Regions from separate parts of the Plantactinospora sp. KLBMP9567 genome, predicted to be linked through region 3. Evidence: riboswitches for the same ligand, from Rfam matches in the RefSeq annotation. Region 3 holds a riboswitch; each other region holds the start of a gene.
What was found. Region 3 has a riboswitch for cyclic di-AMP ahead of R6Y94_RS07260 (hypothetical protein). Riboswitches for the same ligand answer to the same signal wherever they lie in the genome.

Region 1 (3,247 bases), on a different contig from region 3:
AGTGGTACAACCGGGCCAACTGGCGGCCGAGCCTCACCGACCTGCGGCTGGGCTGGGAGAGCTACGGCGAGGGCGCGAACACGCTCTGGTTCGACGACGTGGCGCTGGGCTCGGCCCGGATCGGCTGCTGACCGGCGCACCCGGTTCGGGGTACGGCCGGGTGCGGAACGAGAACCGCCGGCACTGCCCAGGGGTGGCGGGCGGTGCCGGCGGTTCGCGATCGGTGCGTCAGGTGCGGTCGATCAGTTCATCGACAGGTGCACGTGGTTGGTGTGGTCGCTGGACGGGTCACCGTTGCCCCCGTTGTACGTCTTCCAACCGCTGCTCGGCAGCCAGATCTGCTTGAACCAGATCACGTACAGCACGCCAAGTCGATCGGCGTTTCGCACGAAGTACGCCGCCAGGTTGTTGCCGTACGTCCGGTCGCCGCCGGTCGCCACCCCGCCGAACCCGTTCTTCTGGGCGGCGAAGTCGCAGGCCTGCCCCTTCGGATGCTCGCCGCTGCCGCCGCTGCGGAAGCAGGAGACGAACCGGGTGAAGCCGGCCGCCTGGGCCTGCTTCAGCGCGTGCAGGGTGCGCGCGGTGATGCAGCCGCTGGTGGTCGGGTCGTCGAGACTGCACGACTCGTCCGGGAAGGAGCCGTCGGCGTTGCGGGGTGCCGGTCGCGCCGACCCGCCGCCGCTGCCGCTGATCCCCGAGCCGGCGCCGCCGCTGTTGTTCGCCGCCGCCAGCGCCCGTTCGGCCTGCTTCTTGCGGGTCTCCATCACCTCGACCTGCTTGCGCTGCTCGCCGACCTCCTTGTCGAGCGCCGCCTTGGCCTGGGTCTCCTTGTCCAGGCTCTCCCGCAGCCCGCGCAGCTCCCGGCTCTCGTTCGCCGAGATGGTGTCGAGTGCGGCGGCCCGGTCCACCAGGCTGGTCGGAGAACCGCTGTTGAGCAGGGCGGAGACCTGCCCGAGCCGACCGGTCCGGTACGCCATGTCGGCCATCTCGGCGACCCGTTCGCTCCGGCTCGCCACCTCGGTGCGCAGCGCGGCGAGCTGCTGGTTCAGTTCCGTCTGCCGCTTGACGGAGTTGGCCAACCTGTTCTTGGCGGTCAGGTAGCCCTTGCTGGCGGCCTGAAGCTGCTCGCGCAGGCTGTCGGTGCCTCCGTCGATGTCGTCCCCGCCGGGTGCTGCGGCCAGCGTCCCGGGGGTCGCGTACTCCGGTGCCGCGGCGGCGGGTGCGCCGCCGAGTGCCGCGAGGACCATGCCCAGGGCGACGGCCACGGTCGTCGCGGCCTTCCGGGGCAGTCTCGTGGCTCTCCGCGCGGGTGCCGGAGCCTGTCGGGTGGGTGCCAGGAACGGCATATGACAATGTCCTTCCGTCAGCCGCCGACCGGGTTAGCTGACGGGTTCGGGACGGAAGATCCCTACCGCTGGCGCGGATGCACCCCTGGTACGTGGTTCCCCGGCTCGCGCATGCGATTAGGCGACGGTCTCCGCAGGCGCCGGAGGGCGCCGCCCGGCGGAGACCGGAGCCGAGCCTACCGGCAGTTGCCGCCCGGGGATACGTGGCGTTGCCGGAGTTAGATTCACGATTCTCCTACTTCGCAAGGATGTATCCGGACAAAAACCTCAAGTGCCGGATCGAAACTTAAGATGCCGCTAACTATCGGTGAGCCTCGACCTCTCCTGAGGCGGAATTCCGACAGTTTCCGGCCGGCCACGCCGTGACGCAGCGTCGCGAACGGTCACCAGTCGGTGGGCCCGCAGCCTCCGGGGGCGGTGTTGGGCTCGACCTGGAGGGTGGCGTGCGAGATGTGGAAGTCCTCGCGCAACGCCGACCGGGCCGCGGCGAGTACGGTACCGACCTCCGCATCGCTATCCAGCCTCAGGTGCGCCGAGGCCACCTCCATGCCGGAGGTGAGGGTCCAGACGTGCAGGTCGTGTACGTCGCAGACCCCGGGTACGCCGGCCAGCCGGGCGCGTACGGCGGCCACGTCGAGGTGCTCGGGCGCGGCCTGCACCAGGATGCGTACGGCGGTCCGGCCGAGCCGCCAGGTGCGGGGCAGGATGAACAGCCCGACCGCCAGGGCCACGATCGGATCGGCCCAGCGCCAGCCGGTCAGGATGATCACCACGGCGGCGACGATCACGCCCACCGAGTTGAGCAGGTCCCCGAGCACTTCGAGGTAGGCACCGCGCAGGTTGATGCTCTCCCGCGCGCCGGCCCGGAGCAGGCCGAACGCCGCCGCGTTGGCCAGCAGGCCGAGCGTGGCCACCAGCAGCATCGGCCCGGCCGCGACCCGGGGCGGGTCGTCGAACCGGCGTACCGCCTCGACCAGCACATAGAGCGCCACCCCGAACAGCAGTACCGCGTTGGCCAGCGCGGCCAGTACCTCCAGGCGGTAGAGCCCGAAGGTCCGCTGCGGGTCGCCGGCCGCCCGCCGGGCCGCCGTGATCGCGGCCAGCGCCATCCCGATCCCGAGCACGTCGGTGAACATGTGCCCGGCGTCGGAGAGCAGCGCGAGCGAGCCGGTGAACAGCGCGGCGACCGTCTCGACCACCATCAGGACGGCGAGCAGCCCGAAGGCGGCCCAGAGCCGTCCCCGGTGCCGTTCCGCCGCCCGGGTCAACCGCCCCCCGTGGTCGTGCCCGACCCCCAACGTCCCCTCCTTCCGGCCCGGTCGCCCCCGCCGTCGATACTGCCGGCCGGGCGGCGCCGGAAACCCGTCCTGTACGGAATCGGTGCCCCGTCCCTACCGGAGAACGACGCTGACCCGTCCCTACCCGAAGACGACGGGCGGGCGTGCCCGGCTCACCCGTCGTCGCCGAGGGTGGCGACGATCGGGGCCCGGGCGGCCCGGCGAGCCGGTAGCAGGCTGGCCAGCACCGCCGCCGAGGCGGCCAGCGCCGCGCAGAGGGCCAGCTGCCCCACCGGTACGGCCGGCAGCCCGTGCCCGTAGCTGCTGATCAGACCCATCGCCGCCGTCCACCCGAGGCCGAGCCCGAGGGCGATCCCGGACAGTGCCCCGACCGCACCGGCCAGGGCCGCCTCGGTCAGCAGCATGGTCGCCAGTTGCCGGCGGGACAGGCCCAGCGCCCGGACCGTCGCCGACTCCCGGCGGCGTTCGACGACCGAGAGCGCGAGCGTGTTGCCGATGCCCAGCACGGCGATCAGCACCGACATGCCGAGCAGGGCCGCGAAGATCCCCAGCAACTCGTCGAGGGTGCGGGAGAGCGCGTCGGCCTGGTCGGCGAGGCCGCGT
Region 2 (3,247 bases), on a different contig from region 3:
TCGGTCGATGGCAGCCGCTCGGCCAGCCCGGCGCAGGCCAGCCTGACGTCGCCGACCAGGCTGTCGCCGACCGGTGCCCGGGCCGCCTCGGCCGGGTCGTCGGTGACGTGCAGCAGCCGGGTGCCGTCCGGCAGATAGCCCCGCCGGCCGGGGACGTACGGGTAGTAACGGAACACCGGGGCACCGACCACCAGTACGGTGTCGTGTCCGACCAGTTTCTCGGCCAGCGGCCCGATCGCCGGTGGCAGCAGTCCCTGGAACTGGGGATGGTCCTGGGGGAAGCCGACCCGGTCCGCGAACGGCGGCTGCCAGACCGGTGCCCGGCTCCGCTCGGCCAGGGCGACCGCCTCGGCCCAGCCGCCGCTGCGGTCGACCGCGGATCCGATCACCAGCACGGGGTTCCGGCTCGCCGCCAGGATCTCGGCGAACCGGTCCAGTTCCGTCGGATCGGGTGCGACCCGGGTGCTGATCCGGCGTACCTGCGCGGTGCCGCTGGCCGGCTCGTCCCAGTCGTCCAGCGGCAGGGAGAGGTACACCGGCCCGGCCGGCGGCTGTACGGCGGTGGCGAGCGCCCGCATGAATGCCTCGGGAATGTCCTGCGCGCGCAGTGGTTCGTGGCTCCATTTGACGTACGGCTCGGGCAGTTGGGTCGGGCGCACGTTCGTCAGCATCGGCTCGGACAAATTCATCGTCCGGGTCTGCTGGCCGGCGGTAACGATCATGGGTGTCTTGTTGTGCCAGGCGGTGACGAGGCTGCCCATTCCGTTTCCGGTGCCGGGTGCGGTGTGCAGGTTGACGTGCACCGGCCGGCCGGTTGCCTGCGCGTAGCCGTCCGCCATCGCGACCGCGGAGGCCTCCTGGAGAGCCAGAACGTAGGCGAAGTCGGCCGGAAAGTTCTTCAGGAATGGCTCCTCGGTGGAGCCCGGGTTGCCGAACAGGGTGGTGAGGCCGAGGGAGCGGAGCAGGTCGTAGGTCGCTTCGTGCACGGTTGTCATCGGAAGGAGCCTCCTGGAGTCCTCGTCCCATGCTCGGACCACCGCGCCAAGCCGGTCATTTCCGTCATACCGTACGCGTACATGATCATGCCGGTTTATCTGCGCGGCCGCCCGCCGCCCCAAGCCCGGTCGCCGGTCGTCCCGATCGCGCTGTCAAGCCCTGTTTTCGCTGTTCAGTGGGGTTGGCAACGGCGGAAGGCGGCCAGTAATGTCGGCGGGTCTGGTCCGGCCCCTTGGTCGCCATCTGGGTGACACCGGAGCAGACCCGCCGAGTCGTTCTGTAACGAGCCGGGGACCCACAGTTATCTGGGGTGAATCCGCGAGCCGCTGGCCCGTGGTAGGGCGGCCTTCCCGCCCGAATCCGTCAGCTAACCCGGTAGGCGGTGTCGGAAGGAGTAGCTGTTCGTGCCGCACCACCCGGGCCCTGGCCCGTCCCCCCAGTTCCCTCGCTGCGTTGCGGCTCCACTCCCGGTCGCCGCGACCGTCCCGGACCGCCCTGACCGGACCGGCCGACCCCAGGCCGGCACCTGAACCTGGCCCGATAGCGGTCTGTGACGCGGAAGTCGTCGACGCGCGGGCACTGCCGGGTCCGCCGGCCAACTGGTCGCGGTCCCGGTGAGGCCGCCGGCCGGTCGCGACGGATCGTGGTAGCGCTGATTCCGCCGGTACGCCGATAGCGGCGCTCCCACCGGCTGGCGCACCGTCGGTCCGTCCGTACCGTCGGCCCGTTCCGCCGAATGCGTCGGCGGGCCTCTCCCGGGCGATTTCGTCCGTGCGATTCCGTGCGATTTCACGTCACATTCCGGCAGCGACCGAAACGCCGCGTCATTCCTTGCCCCCCGGTGGCGGTGACGCGCATTTCCCGTGGAGGATAACGTTGAAGCACGCAATTAACGGGCGGTTCCGGACCGCCATGTCGGGCCGGCGTAACCGGCTCGCGCTCGCCTCGGCCGCGGTGCTCGCCGCTGCCGCGTCCAGCGGGGTCGTCCTGGCCTCGACCGGCTCGGCGGAGGCCCCGGAGACCTCGACCGTCGCCGTCGCCGAACTCGGCGCCCCGGCGGGACAGGCCGGAGCGGCCATCGTCACCGCACCGGAGACCACCGCGCCGGAAACGACCGCCCCGGCGACCCCGTCGCAGTCGACGACCACCGCGCCGACCACCAAGGCGGCGAAGGCGGCCCCCGCCAGCACCCCGAGTAAGCCCCCGGCGCCGCCGGAGTCGAAGCTGCTGGACTACGAGTTCCAGGCCCAGATCAACGGCTGGTACTGCGGCCCGGCCGCCACCCGGATCGCGCTGACCGTCCGGGACAAGCAGCCGAGCCAGGACGCCGTCGCCGCCGACCTCGGCACCACGATGAGCGGCACCAACTCGGCCGAGGACACCACCCGGGTGCTCAACAAGATCACCGGAACCGACTTCTACCGTACCACCGCCATCCCCGGCGGCGCGGCCACCCCGGCCCAGATGGACCGGCTCCAGGCCGACGTCGTGCACGCCGTCACCAGCGGGTACGCCGTGGTGGTCAACATCGCCGGCTCGGCGACCGACCTCGACGGCGGCTGGCACAGCTACCCCGGCGGGCACTACCTGACCGTGGTCGGCTACCGCGACGACGGCCGTACGGTGAAGATCGCCGACCCGGCCATCCCGGGCGAGGACAGCAACTACTGGATGACCACCATCGACCTGGCGAACTGGGCGGCCACCCGGGGCTACTCGTCCTGACCCGCCCCGCCCGCCGGTAGTAGTACCGACCAGACGCCGGCCGTGCGTGCCCGTGCTCAGGCGGGAATCACTGGCCCTGCCACACCGCCTGGGCGCCCGTGTCGCCGGTGCGGAACACGTAGTACAGGGTGATCCCGGCCGCCGCCAGGGACAGCACCCCGAGCACCAGGGTCAGCACCGGCGACCCCTTGGCGGCGGCAGCGGCCGCGCCGCCCTCGGCGCTCCCCTCGGTCCCGGCGGTCACCGGTGCGGCGGTGGCCCGGGGCTTGACCAGGAAGACCAGCGCCAGGGTCAGCACCCCGAGCGCGATCGTCGCGTACAGGGTGTTGGTGCCGAGATCCTGGTGCTCCGCCAGTCGCGGCACGTACTCCGGACTGACCCGGTTACGGGACTCCAGCCGGGCGAGGAACCGGTCACCGGAGAGCTTGGCCATCAGTGCGGCCAGCGGGGTGGCGACCGCGAGCAGTCCCAGCACCCAACGCAGGTGCGGTCGGACGAACGGAACGAACGCGTACCCGACCGCGGT
Region 3 (3,247 bases):
GCGGCCGGGGGTGTGGCGCTGCCGATCGAGACCGACGTGGCCGACCACCGCCAGGTCGAGGCGGCCGCGGACCGGGCGACCAGCGAACTCGGGTCGATCGACCTGTGGGTCAACAACGCGATGGCCTCGGTGTTCGCGCCGTTCACGGAGATCGGGCCGGAGGAGTTCCGGCGGGTGACCGAGGTCTGCTACCTCGGGTACGTCCACGGCACCCGGGCCGCGCTCGACCGGATGCGCCCGCGCGGGACCGGCACGATCGTGCAGGTCGGTTCGGCACTGGCCTACCGGTCGATTCCGCTGCAGTCCGCGTACTGCGGCGCGAAGCACGCCATCGTCGGGTTCACCGAGTCGCTGCGCTGTGAACTGCTGCACGACCGGAGCCCGGTCCGGCTCACCATGGTGCACCTGCCGGCGCTGAACACCCCGCAGTTCGACTGGGTGCTGTCCCGGCTGTGCAACCGGGCCCGACCGGTGCCACCGATCTACCAGCCCGAAGTGGCGGCCCGGGCCATCGTGTACGCGGCCGACCGGCCGGGCCGGCGGGAGTACTGGGTCGGCGCCTCGACGGTCGGCACCATCCTGGGCAACCGGTGCCTGCCCGGGCTGCTCGACCGGTACCTGGCCCGGACCGGGTACTCCGGCCAGCAGACGGAGCAGCCGGCCGACCGGAACCGACCGGCCAACCTCTGGCACCCGGTCGACGACGGCACCGGGGCGGATCCGGGCGCGCACGGCGCGTTCGACACGCCGTACCGGACACGGAGTCCGCAACTCTGGCTGTCCCAGCACCGGGGCGCGGTGACGGCGGGTCTCCTCTCGGCCGGTACGGTGGCCGGTGTGCTGTTCGGCACAGCGCCCTGGCGCAGGCGGTGACCGGAGAATCACCGACCGACCATCCTGGACACGTTTCCGCACGTCGGACGGGTGGGAACGCGCATGGTAAATAGCCGACAGCAGCTAGTCGATAATGGCGGGCAAAGCACGTCCTTCGATGCGTTCGACAAGCCGTGATTACTGATAGTCGTTGCCCGGCAACGCCTTTGCCCGTGAACGGGTCTTGCCATTCCGGAAGTGAAACCGGGTATGCTGTCTGCCGTTCATAGCCGCCGGATACCGCGTGGTCCGGCGCTGATCGCCGCCTAATCGCCACACGGCGAGCCGGGGACCCACGCACCCCTGGGGTGAATCCGCGAGAGCGGTAGGGACCACTTCCATCCCGAACCCGTCAGCTAACCCGGTCGGCGGCCGACGGAAGGGATACATGTGAGGGCACCCCTACGCCGAAGGCTGGCGACTGCCCTGGCACTGCTCACCGCCGCAGCTCTGGTCGTGGTCCCGTCGGAGGCGTCGGCGGCGCCCGCGCCGAAACCGGCCCCTCAGGAAGAGGCCGACTCGCCGGTGCTCGGAGACGTGCTCGCCAGCGCCGGCAAGCGGCTCGCCGAGGCGAAGGCCGAACGAACCAAGTCCCAGCGGCGGCAGCAGCAGCTCGGCAACCAGTTGAAGCAGGCGGAGGCCCGGCTGGCGGCACTCACTCCGGAGGCGAGCGAGATCGCGGCCGAGTCCTACCGCAGCGGCAAGCTCAGCGCCATCGCGATGCTGCTGAGCAACAACTCTGCCGACTCCTCGTCCAGCGCGTTCATGGAGCGGGCTTCGGCGCTCAACGAGCTGAACCTGTTCAACAACAGCAAGCTCCGGGCGCTCAACGAGGCGCGGGACGAGGTCGGCGCGGCCAAGAAGGCGATCGACGACGAGGTCGCCAAGCAGGCCGCGCAAGAGAAAATCATCAAGAAGCAGCAGTCGGACGCGAAGAAGGCGCTCGCCCTGGTGGGCGGCAACTCGCGTCCCGACAAGGGCCTGGTGGCGGCCACCTCGCCGGTCGCCCGTCCCGGGCCGGGGATGGCGGACGGCTTCCCGGGGCTGCCCTGCAACCGGGACGACCCGACCACCGGCGGCTGCATCACCGCCCGGACACTCCACATGTACAACGAGGTGCGCCGGGCGGGCTTCAAGAGGTTCGTCGGCTGCTTCCGGCCGGGTGGGCCGTTCGAGCATCCGAAGGGCCGCGCCTGTGACTGGTCGCTGCGCAACTCCGGGTTCAGCCGGGCCGCCAACGACGACCAGATGAAGTACGGCAACGACCTGGCCGCGTTCCTGATCCGCAACTCGGACCGGCTCGGCATCCTCTACGTGATCTGGTACAAGGAGATCTGGTTCCCGGACGAGGGCTGGAGTTCCTACAGCGGTCCGAGCGACCACACCGACCACGTGCACGTCTCCATGCTGTAGCCCGAGCCAACTCCGACCGCCCCGTCACCTGCCCGCCAGGCGACGGGGCGGTCGCGTTGTGCGGACAGGTGGCGTACCGGCTGGCATCATCGGCGGATGGCCGTCATCTCCGGCCATCGCCACGGGGGTCCATGGCTTTCTGGCCGACCGGGCGGCGCGGATAGCGGTCGAAAGGGATCGTGATCAACTGGTTGTATGCTGCACCAAGTTGGTTGTACTGTGCAACCATGAGTTCCGACGAGGCGCGTGCCATGCGGGACGCGGTCAGCCACTTCGTCCGGATGTTCGGGCTGCACAGGCCGGAGCAGACCCCGTGCGGGCAGGCGATGTCCGTCTCCGAGGCACACGCCCTCGCCGAGATCCACCGGGAGGGCGGGCTGCGCCAGGTCGAGCTGGCCCGCCGGTTGCGCCTGGAGAAGAGCACGGTGAGCCGGCTGGTCGGCCAGCTCGTCGGCCGAGGCTGGCTGGAGCGGACGGGTGCGGCCGGCGACGGCCGGGGAGTCTGGCTCACCCTCACCGCGCAGGGCTGCCGGGCCGCCGATCGGCTCGCCGCGGCCCGGGAGGCCCGGTTCGCCGCGCTACTCGACCGGATTCCACCCGACGAACGGCCGGCGATCCTGGCCGCCGTGCGACGGCTCGCGGAGGCTGCCGATGACCAGTGACAAGCCGATGACCAGCAGCGACCCCACGTCGTACCGGCCGGGCCGCCGCCGGCTCCTGCTGGGCTGCGCCGCCGGGTTGGCCGCCCTCGCCGTGGCCGCCGCCGTACTCTTCGTCGTCGACCGGGGGCGGGACGAGGGCGCTCGGGCCGACGCCCGGCGGCAGGCCGAGGTCGCCGAACGCGGTCGCGAGGTCATGCCGTTCGACCTCGAACGCACCACCCACCGGTTCACCCCGACCGCCGACGGCGGCCTTCAGACGGTCACTGCGGACGGGCCGGTGGAGCAGCGGCAGGTGGACC
Region 4 (3,247 bases), on a different contig from region 3:
CTGGTTGGCCACCTCACGGGGTGACATCGAGCCGTACAGCGCACCGAACAGGGCACGTTCCAGCGGTTCCGCGTACGCCGGCATGCTGCCGGTCCGGCTGAGTCCGCCGGGTCGGGCGGCCGTCACACCGCCCCGGCCGTGCAGCATCACCAGTGCGGTCTGGACGGCACCCCAGGCGCCACCGGTGAGATAGCCGAGGTCCGTCGTGCTCAAGTCGCGGGACAACGCCGTCATCCTTAGAGTATGGAGAACCCGCGCACGTCCGTCCCGGGCTGTCCGGTCGAGCCACGGCCGGGCGGGGCGGTCAGCCGGGCAGGTGGCCGGTGAACCACTCCGCCGCCTCCCGGGCCACCTGGTCCAGGGCGCCGGGCTCCTCGAACAGGTGGGTGGCGCCGGGCACCACCCGCAGCTCCGCCCCGGCGTCGAGGTCGGCCAGCGCCTGGTCGTTGAGCCGCAGCACCTCGTCGTCGAGCCCACCGACCAGCAGAAGCGTCTCGGCGCGTACCCGGGGCAGGTCGGCGCCGGCCAGGTCCGGGCGACCGCCGCGGGAGACGACCGCGTACACCCGGTCGGGGCGCTGCGCGGCGGCCGAGAGCGCGGCGGCGGCGCCGGTGCTGGCCCCGAAGAGTCCGATCGGGAGCCGCCCGGCCGGTTCGCCGGTCGCCAGCCAGTCGACGATGCCGATGAGCCGGCCGGTGAGCAGGCCGATGTCGAAACGCAACTCCCCGGTCCGGTCGTCGAGCGCCTCCTCGTCCCGGGTCAGCAGGTCGACCAGCACGGTGGCCAGGGCGCGACGGTTCAGCGCCTCGGCCACCATCCGGTTGCGCGGGCTGTGCCGGGAACTGCCGCTGCCGTGTGCGAACAGGACGATCCCGCGTGCGTCGGCGGGGACGACCAGGTCGCCGGTCAGTCGTACGTCTCCGGCCGGAATCGTGGTCTCGGTGGTCCGGGTGTCCATTCGACTGCCTCCCATGCCTCTTCCCGGCGGAGAGTCGCGGGTGTGGCGCCGACCGCCGTCCTGTCGGTCTTACCCGGCGGCGCCGGGCTCAACCACACGCCGCCAGCCGCCCGGGGCCCGGGTTTGCCGGTACGCAGTCGGGGAAGGCCGGAACGTCCGACCAGGCACCGGGACGGCCGACGTGCCGACCGGCAGACGAACGTGAGGGACGCTATGGCCCGCCAGAAATCCGGCAAGGCGAAGTCCGGCTCGGCCCGCACCGACGAGCCGGGGCAGCAGAATCCCGACCGGAGCGAATGGGCAGACGAGGCTGCCAAGGCGAGGTCGCTCGACGATCCGCGCCGCACGCCGCCGCGTGACGCGGTGGGCATGCCGTCCAGCGGTGAGCGGTACTCGGAGGATCCACGCGACCGCTAGGAGGTCGTACCGGCGCGACTCATGATCGGTGGCCGGGGTGAATTTTCCACGGCGGATCATCCCGGAATTCCCGAGGTCGGCCCGGTTGGTCCGGTAGGCTGACCCCGGTTTCGCCCGGTGGCGCACCCCTCCGCGCCGGCGTGACCGCCGCCGAATCACCAACGAGGTGAGCCGGGGACCCAGGTAGGTGGGGTGAGTCCGCAACCGCGGTAGGGACTTGTTCCGTCCCGAACCCGTCAGCTAACTCGGTAGGCGGGCGACGGAGGGACATGCATGACGGGATCCACACGTCGGCGGTTACCGCTGGCCCTGGCCCTGCTCGCCACGTTCGGCGCGCTCGCCGGAGCAGCACTCCGGCCCGGCGTTGCGGAGGCGAACAGCCCCGCCGTTCTCGGCGACGAAGGCGACACGCCGCTCCTGCGCGACGTGCTCGAATCGACCGGCCGAGGTTACCTACAGGCCAAGAACGCGCTGGCCAACACCCAGGCTCGGCAGGCGAAGATCGCCGCCGAGCTAGGCCGGGTGGAGGGACGGATCGCCGAGCTGCGCCCCCGGGTGGAGCAGGTGGCCCGGACGGCGTACCAGACCGGCCGGATCGGCCCGGTGCTGGTGCTGCTGCACAGCGGCTCGGCGGAGGAACTCCTGGAGCGCGCCCGCGGCCTGGAGGTGGTGGCCCTGCGGGACAACGACGCGCTGCGTGCGCTGGGTCAGGCCCGGGAGCGGGCCACCCGGGCGAAACAGGCACTGGACGCCGAGGTGGTCGAGGAGCGCCGGCAGCTCGCCATCATGCTGCGGCAGAAGCAGGCCGCCGAGCGGGCGCTGGCCCAGGTCGGCGGCGCCTCCACCGGAGGCTTCGTCAATGCCCGCTCACCGGTGGCCCGGTCCGCGCCACGTGCTGCCGACGGCTCCTGGCCGCCGCAGTCGTGCAGCCGGCCCGACCCGACCACCACGGGCTGCGTCACCCCGCGCACCCTGCACGCCTTCAACGAGGCGCGCCGGGCCGGCTTCACCCGGTTCACCGGGTGCTACCGCTCCGGCGGCCCCTACGAGCACCCGAAGGGCCGGGCCTGCGACTTCTCCGCCGAGGCGGGCGGCTTCCGGGGTGCCGCCACGGGCGCCAACCGGACCTACGGCAACAACCTCGCCGCGTTCTTCGTCCGCAACGCCGACCGGATCGGTGTGCTGTACGTGATCTGGTACCGGCAGATCTGGTTGCCGACGACCGGTTGGAAGTCGTACAGCGGTGCGCACGGCGACCCGTCCAGCGACCACACCAACCACGTACACCTGTCGCTGGTCTAGGGGTGCCGATCAGATCTTGACGACTTCTTGCGGTGGGGGCGGCAAGAAGTCGTCAAGATCTCCGGCTTGCCGGCCGGTGGTCAGGTCGGCTCGCCTTCGGGGGCACGACGGGCGGGGGCCCGACCGGCCGGCTGGGCCGGTTGCGGGCCCACCGGGCGGGCCGGCGGGATCGGCCGGGTCACCGACTCCAGGCAGGTGATCCGGACCTTCTCGCCATGGTGCAGCAGCTCCAGTGCGTCGTCCGGCTCGCCGTCACGCAGCGCGTACGTCGCCTCGCGCGGCCGGACGTCGACCCGCAGATGCACGCCCCGATAGCGGAGCGAGAACTCCAACCGGTCGATCCGGCTCGGCAGCCGGGGTGTGAAGGAGAGCGTCGCGGTGTGGTCGCGCATCCCCCCGAACCCGGCCACCAGGGCGATCCAGGCCCCGGCCAGCGAGGCGACGTGCACGCCGTCCCGGGTGTTCTGGTTGAGGTCGTGCAGGTCCATCAGGGCCGCCTCGCCCAGATAGTCGTGCGCGAGTTCGAGGTGCCCGGTCTCGGCGGCCAGCACCGCCTGGGTGCAGGCCGAC

Region 1: linked by a shared signal. The riboswitch ahead of R6Y94_RS02975 (hypothetical protein) and the one ahead of R6Y94_RS07260 (hypothetical protein) in region 3 are both predicted to bind cyclic di-AMP.
Region 2: linked by a shared signal. The riboswitch ahead of R6Y94_RS36770 (C39 family peptidase) and the one ahead of R6Y94_RS07260 (hypothetical protein) in region 3 are both predicted to bind cyclic di-AMP.
Region 4: linked by a shared signal. The riboswitch ahead of R6Y94_RS27575 (hypothetical protein) and the one ahead of R6Y94_RS07260 (hypothetical protein) in region 3 are both predicted to bind cyclic di-AMP.

What each region holds. Positions count from the first base shown of each region.
Region 1 is NZ_JAWQRR010000006.1:37,533-40,779, forward strand. It holds gene R6Y94_RS02970 (cellulose-binding domain-containing protein) at 1-131, shown strand, start outside; gene R6Y94_RS02975 (hypothetical protein) at 243-1,346, opposite strand; cyclic di-AMP (ydaO/yuaA leader) riboswitch at 1,353-1,480, opposite strand; gene R6Y94_RS02980 (cation diffusion facilitator family transporter) at 1,730-2,644, opposite strand; gene R6Y94_RS02985 (ABC transporter permease) at 2,797-3,247, opposite strand, start outside.
Region 2 is NZ_JAWQRR010000050.1:1,120-4,366, forward strand. It holds gene mdlC (benzoylformate decarboxylase) at 1-995, opposite strand, end outside; cyclic di-AMP (ydaO/yuaA leader) riboswitch at 1,252-1,393, shown strand; gene R6Y94_RS36770 (C39 family peptidase) at 1,873-2,721, shown strand; gene R6Y94_RS36775 (DUF2231 domain-containing protein) at 2,789-3,247, opposite strand, start outside.
Region 3 is NZ_JAWQRR010000009.1:306,605-309,851, forward strand. It holds gene R6Y94_RS07255 (SDR family oxidoreductase) at 1-873, shown strand, start outside; cyclic di-AMP (ydaO/yuaA leader) riboswitch at 1,127-1,260, shown strand; gene R6Y94_RS07260 (hypothetical protein) at 1,264-2,286, shown strand; gene R6Y94_RS07265 (MarR family winged helix-turn-helix transcriptional regulator) at 2,514-2,948, shown strand; gene R6Y94_RS07270 (hypothetical protein) at 2,938-3,247, shown strand, end outside.
Region 4 is NZ_JAWQRR010000038.1:50,929-54,175, forward strand. It holds partial or broken gene R6Y94_RS27560 (TIGR04222 domain-containing membrane protein) at 1-264, opposite strand, end outside; gene R6Y94_RS27565 (hydrolase) at 305-958, opposite strand; gene R6Y94_RS27570 (hypothetical protein) at 1,172-1,375, shown strand; cyclic di-AMP (ydaO/yuaA leader) riboswitch at 1,514-1,646, shown strand; gene R6Y94_RS27575 (hypothetical protein) at 1,649-2,677, shown strand; gene R6Y94_RS27580 (glycoside hydrolase family 65 protein) at 2,758-3,247, opposite strand, start outside.